DNA from 2 places in the Nonomuraea sp. NPDC048826 genome. Region 1 is predicted to be linked to the other one. Evidence: riboswitches for the same ligand, from Rfam matches in the RefSeq annotation. Region 1 holds a riboswitch; the other holds the start of a gene.
The links. Region 1 has a riboswitch for thiamine pyrophosphate ahead of ACGFI7_RS16960 (FAD-dependent oxidoreductase). Riboswitches for the same ligand answer to the same signal wherever they lie in the genome.

Region 2: linked by a shared signal. The riboswitch ahead of ACGFI7_RS30710 (purine-cytosine permease family protein) and the one ahead of ACGFI7_RS16960 (FAD-dependent oxidoreductase) in region 1 are both predicted to bind thiamine pyrophosphate.

What each region holds. Positions count from the first base shown of each region.
Region 1 covers NZ_JBICUQ010000004.1:532,351-535,551, reverse strand. Annotated here, with positions in the region: gene ACGFI7_RS16970 (thiazole synthase) at 1-123, opposite strand, end outside; gene thiS (sulfur carrier protein ThiS) at 77-277, opposite strand; gene ACGFI7_RS16960 (FAD-dependent oxidoreductase) at 274-1,824, opposite strand; TPP riboswitch at 1,814-1,931, opposite strand; gene ACGFI7_RS16955 (NAD(P)/FAD-dependent oxidoreductase) at 2,061-3,201, shown strand, end outside.
Region 2 covers NZ_JBICUQ010000009.1:40,091-43,291, forward strand. Annotated here, with positions in the region: gene ACGFI7_RS30695 (TenA family protein) at 1-342, shown strand, start outside; gene ACGFI7_RS30700 (Fpg/Nei family DNA glycosylase) at 363-1,241, shown strand; gene ACGFI7_RS30705 (rhodanese-like domain-containing protein) at 1,290-1,613, shown strand; TPP riboswitch at 1,684-1,796, shown strand; gene ACGFI7_RS30710 (purine-cytosine permease family protein) at 1,787-3,130, shown strand; gene ACGFI7_RS30715 (methylated-DNA--[protein]-cysteine S-methyltransferase) at 3,105-3,201, opposite strand, start outside.

The DNA.
Region 1 (3,201 bases):
CAGCACGCCCAGGGACGGCGCGCCGCCGGTGCCCATGATGAGCCGGGACGAGAACTTCTCCCCGGCGATGACCAGATCATCCACCTTGCACCGCCGTGAGCACCTCCACACGGTCGCTGTCACGCAGCGCCGTCGTCTCCCACGCGCCGCGGGTGACCACTTCGTCGTTCACGGCCACCGCCACGCCTGAATGAGCCTCGGTCAGGGTCCGCACGGCCTGCGCCACGGTCATGCCCTCGGCCACCTCGCGGGCGGCCCCGTTGATCATCACTTTCATGCCACATCCCGAAATCTCGCCGGTGAGCACAGTGTCGCGAGGTCGGTCTCCTCGCCCTCCAGGATCGCGGTGGTGAGCGGCGTGAGCAGCACCCCGCCGCGATGGTGGCCGGTGGCCAGCACCAGCCCGGGGATCCCGCTCGGCCCGATGACCGGCAGGTTGTCCGGCGTACCCGGACGCAACCCCGCCACCACGTCGGCCACCTCCAGCTCCGTGACGCCGGGCACCAGCTCCCTGGCGTCCCGCAGCAGCTCGTAGACCCCGCCCGCCGTCACCCTGGTGTCGAACCCCAGCTCCTCCTGGGTCGCGCCGACCACCAGCTCCCCGTCGCCCCGGGGCACCAGGTAGACCGGGTTGCCGTGCACGGTCCCGCGCACGCACCGGCCGAGCAGCGGCTGAGGTGACCGCAGGCGCATGATCTGGCCCTTCACGGGCCGCACCGGCACCTCTGCCAGCTCCCCGCTCCACGCCCCCGCCGCCAGCACCACCCGCTCCGCGACCAGCGTCTCAGGCACCTGGGCTGCGCGTCGAAGAGCTCCCACGGGCACGGCGGGGGGCATGTCGGCGCGCAGGGCGGCGGGCGTGGTGGCTGACAGGGACGCGGGCAGGGCGGCGCGCAGGGCGGCGGGCGCGGTTTCGGGTCGCGCTGAGGGGCCGATCGTCGTCGCGGGCCCCGGGGCAGGTTCAGCGGGGGTCAGCCGTACGCCTGTCACCCGGCCGCCGCCGTCGCGCAGCAGCTCCGTCACGCGGGCGCGCACCACCGGGACGCCCAGCCGGTCCAGCGCGGCGAGCAGCGCCGCGGTCACGCGGCGCGGGTCGACCCAGGCGTCGGTACGGGCCAGCAGCCCGCCCCGGACGGTGGGCGCCAGCATGGGCTCCAGCCGACGGCACTCGCGCCCCGTCAGCCGTTCCACCGGCAGCCCCAGCTTCTCCATGAACCGGGCCTGCTCGTCGAGCATCGCCAGGTCGTCGGACCCGAACGCCACGTCCAGCGTCCCGTCGTCCCGCAGATCCAGCCCGGCCCGAGCCGCCGCCAACCACTCGGCCCCCGCACCCGCACCCCCGGACCCCACCGGCCGGGCGGCATCAGCGGGGGAAGGGTGTCCCGCGTCGGCGGCGAGGCCGACGTCGGCAGGGGGAGTACGCGCCGCGTCGGCGGCTGCCAAGGGCGCGCGTCCCGCGTTGGTGGTGCCGGTGGGCGGTGTGCGTCCGGCGTCGGCGGTGAGGTCGGTGCCAGCCCGGGAAGTGGGCCCCACGCCGGCGGCGAGGGCGGTGTCGGCCGGGGGAGGGGGGCCGTCGGGGGTGAGGCCGGCGTCGGCGGCGAGGGCGGCGGCGAAGGCGGGCCAGCGGCGCAGGGACGCCGCGCCCAGCCGGAGCAGGGGTTCCTCGGTGAAGGCGACCTCGCTGATCGGGGCCAGCATGCCCGCCGCCGCGTAGGAGGCGCCGCGGGCCGGGGACGGGTCCACCACCAGGACCTCGCGCCCCCGCCTGGCCAGCCGCCAGGCGATCGACAGGCCGACGACGCCGCCTCCGACGATCACATCCATGTCCGCTCCCTTCGCCGGCATGATCCGGATCAGGTGTCTTGCGGTCGAAGGCCCGGTGCAGCCTTCCTCTCAGCCCGGTGAACGGCCGGACTCCCGCGCGTCGTGCACCCCCACCCTACGACCTCCGGCGGCTGACCGACACGCCGGACCCGTACCGGGTGAGGTGGAGTGCCAGGTGGGGCGTGAACCGGGCCTCGGCGCGACGGCGCCGGGCGGCCCCCGTTATGGTCGCTTACGTGAATCATGTCGTGGTGGTGGGCGCGGGGCTGGCCGGCGTGCGGAGCGTCGAGGCGCTGCGCGCACGCGGGTTCGCCGGCAGGATCACGCTGATCGGTCAGGAACGGCACCGGCCCTATGACCGGCCGCCCCTGTCGAAGGCCGTGCTGCTGGGCGACGCCGACTCCAGCTTCGTCGACTCCGACCTGGTGGCGTTGGAGGTCGACTTCTGGCCGGGCGTCACCGCCAAGGCGCTGCGCGACGGCGTCGTGGAGACGACCGAGGGCGAGCTGGGCTACGACGGGCTGGTGATCGCCACCGGCGCGGAGCCGATCACGCTGCCCGGCGACGGCCCGCAGCACGTGCTGCGCACCCTGGACGACTCGCTGGAGCTGCGCGCCCTGCTGGTGCCGGGCGCCCGGGTGGCGGTCATCGGCGCGGGCTGGATCGGCGCCGAGGTGGCCACCGCGGCCCGCCGGTCCGGCTGCGAGGTCACGGTGATCGAGGCGGGCCCCGCGCCGCTCAGCCACGCGGTCGGCGCCGAGCTCGGCGCCCGCACGCAGTCCTGGTACGACGGCATCGACCTGCGCCTGGACACGATGGTCGCCTCGGTCGACGAGGGCGGCGTGGCGCTGGTCGGCGGCGGGTTCGTGGACGCGCACGTGGTGGTGACCGGCATCGGCGTCCGCCCGGCCGTCGAGTGGCTCGCCGACGCCGACCTCGACCTGCACAACGGCGTCGTCGCCGACGAGCACCTGCGCACGTCGCTGCCGAACGTGGTCGCCGTGGGCGACTGCGCCGCCTGGTGGTCGCGCCGTTTCGGCAGGCGGCTGCGGGTCGAGCACTGGGACACCGCGCTGGGCGCGCCCGAGGTGGCCGCCGCGACCCTGCTGGGCGAGGAGGCGGTGTACGACCCGGTCCCGTACTTCTGGTCGGAGCAGTTCGGCCACATGGTCCAGTACGCCGGCCATCATCCGGCCGGCGAGCGGCTGGTCCACCGGGGTGAGGTGACGGGCAAGTGGTCGGCCTGCTGGCTGGCCGCCGACGACACTCTCGCGGCCGTGCTGGCCGTCGACCGGCCGCGGGATCTCGTCCAGGGCCGCCGGATCGTCGAGGCGGGCCACCGGCTGGACCCGGAACGCCTGGTAGATCCGGACGTAC
Region 2 (3,201 bases), on a different contig from region 1:
TCGGCCGAGTTCGGCGCCGATCTGGACGGGGCCGTGAAGGGGCCGGCCTGTGTCGCGTACACGACCTTCCTGCTGGAGGCGGCGGCCTCGTACGGGGAGGGGCTGGCGGCGCTGTACCCGTGCATGTGGGGCTACTCGACGCTGGGGCGGATCCTGGCGGAGAACCCGCCCGCGGAGCCGCGCTACCGCGCCTGGGTCGACACGTACGCCGATCCGGGGTTCGCGGCGCTGACCGAGCGGATCGCGCGGATGATCGACGAGGCGGACCCCGACCCGGTGCGGGCCGAGGAGCTGTTCCTGGAGGGGATGGCGCACGAGCTGGCGTTCTGGGACGTGCCCTAGCGCCACGTAGGCTGGAGGGCATGCCGGAGCTTCCCGAGGTGGAGTCGCTCGCCGCGTTCCTGCGTGAGCGGGCGGTCGGACGCGCGATCGCGGGCGTCGACGTGCTGGGCGTCCAGGCGCTCAAGACGTTCGACCCGCCGGTGACCGCGCTGGGCGGGCTGACCGTCACGGGCGTGTCGCGCCACGGCAAGTTCCTCGACCTCGACTGCGACGGCCTCCACCTCGTCATCCACCTGGCCCGGGCGGGCTGGCTGCGCTGGCGCGACGACCTCTCGGGCGCCAAGCCGGTCCGGCCGGGCAAGGGCCCGCTGGCCGTACGGGTGCGGCTGGCGGCCGACGCCGAGGGCCTGGCGCCGGGGTTCGAGCTGACGGAGGCCGGCACCCAGAAGCGGCTGGCCGTCTACGTGGTCAAGGACCCGGCCGAGGTGCCGGGCGTCGCCGCGCTGGGCCCCGACCCTCTCGGCCCGTCGTTCGACGTCGCCGCGCTGCAGCGCATCCTCGGCGGCAACCGCACCCAGGTCAAGGGGCTGCTGCGCGACCAGAAGATCATCGCGGGCATCGGCAACGCCTACTCGGACGAGGTGCTGCACGCCGCGCGGATGTCACCGTTCAAGATCGCGTCGACGCTGACCGACACGCAGGTCGCCGACCTGCACGAGGCGATCGTGACCACGCTGCGCGAGGCGGTCGAGCGGGCCCGCGGGCTGGCGGCCAAGGACCTCAAGGCGGAGAAGAAGACCGGGCTGCGCGTCCACAACCGTGCCGGCCAGCCGTGTGACGTGTGCGGCGACACGATTCGCGAGGTGTCGTTCGCCGATTCCGCGCTGCAATACTGTCCGACCTGCCAGACCGGCGGGAAGCCGCTGGCCGACCGCCGCATGTCCAAGCTGCTCAAGTAGCGGCCCCGGGTGTGCGGAGCAGCGTGCCGGGCGGGGCAGAATGGGCGCATGACGGTTCCCGAGGTCGAGGTCCGCGACGTGCCCGCCGACGCCTACCTGCTCGACGTGCGCGAGCATGACGAATGGGTGGCGGGTCACGCCCCTGAGGCGGTCCACATCCCGATGACGCAGATCCAGGCGCGGGTCGACGAGGTCCCGTCCGACCACCCCGTCTACGTGGTGTGCCGCGTCGGCGGCCGGTCGATGCAGGTCACGGCCTGGCTCAACCGGCTCGGCCGCGAGGCGATCAACGTCGGCGGCGGCATGCAGGCCTGGGAGTACGACAAGCGGCCCATGGTGAGCGAGACCGGTCAGCCGCCCGTGGTCGCCTGATTCAGACTGGCCGAAAACACACCAATAGTGCATCATGGGGGCGCGTGCCGGAGTTGATCTCCGGCCGAGTTCGGCCCATCGCGGGAGCTCGGGGCAACCGGGCTGAGAGGGCAGCTACCGCCGCTGCCGACCGCATGAACCTGTCCGGGTAATGCCGGCGTAGGGAGTGCGCTATGTCGCATGCCATTCATGGCGACGAAGTTCCGCTGACTCTTGAGGGCGAGCCGCCGAAGACCCTGGGGGTGCTCGACCAGGGCGCGCTCTGGGCCAACCTGGCGGTCAGCCTGCTGGGGTTCTCCGGAGCGCTGTTCCTCATCGACCCGCTCGGCGGCGCGCCGCTGAGCTTGACCGCCGCCCTGGTCGCCACCGTGGTCGGCAGCCTGATCGGCACCACCATGGTGGGGCTGGCGGCCATCCCCGGCACGCAGACAGGTAAGCCCGCGATGGTGCTGCTGCGCGGGCTGTTCGGGGCGCGGCTGTCGTACATCCCCACCGTGCTCAACATCGTCCAGATGATCGGCTGGGGCGCCTTCGAGCTCTGGGTCATCGCCCAGGGCGCCCAGGCCATCTTCGGCGACACGGTCCCGTACGCGGTGTGGGTGATCGTCGCCGGGGTGGTCACCACTGTGCTGAGCGTCTGGCCGCTGGGCGCCGTCCGGCTGATCCGGCGCTACATCACCGTCCTGGTGATCATCGCGATGATCTGGTTCGCGGTGCAGTTCCTGGGCGACGCCCAGCCGCGGACCGGCGGGTCCTGGGAGGCGTTCGCGCCGGCCGTCGACTACGTGATCGCGCTGTCGGTGTCGTGGGTGCCGCTCGCCGCCGACTTCGCCCGCCACTCCAGGTCCAGCCGGGCCGCCTTCACCGGCGTGGTCGGCGGCTACACGCTCGCCCAGGTGGCTTGCCTGGCGCTGGGCGTGTACGCGGTCGCGATCGCCGGGGCGCAGGCGGTGGCGGCCGACAGCACGGCGGTCTTCGCCCCGTTCGTCGCGGCGCCGCTGGGCGCGCTGTTCTTCGCGGTCCTGGTGCTGCGCGAGGCCGACCAGTCGTTCGCCAACGTCTACTCCACGACCGTCTCGCTGCAGAATCTCATGCCGCGCGTCGACCGGCGGATCATCAGCACGGTCATCGGCCTGCTCACCATCGCCATCGCGCTGGTGGTGGACGTGACCTCCTACGGCGCCTTCCTGGGCGTGATCGGCGCGGTGTTCGTGCCGATGTTCGCCGTGCTCGCCGTCGACTACTTCCTGCTCGGCGGCGCGGGCCGGTGGAACACCGACGCCGACGCCCCGGCCCGCTGGTCGATGCTGGTGCCGTGGGCCTTCGGGTTCGCCGCGTACTGGCTGACCACCTCGACCCCGACCGTCGCCCCGTGGGACGGCTTCTGGGCAGGGGTGCGCGACGCCATCGGCTTCACCAGGGAGCCGTGGATGAACGGCGCGCTCGGCGCGGCCATCGTCGCGGCCGTGACGACGCTGCTGATCGGGCTGGTCAGGCGCCGCGCCGCTCGATCGTGAGCAGGTGGCGCTTGGCGGCGGCGCCGCCCGCGTAGTCGCCGGGCTCGCCGTCCTCGCCCACCACCCGGTGA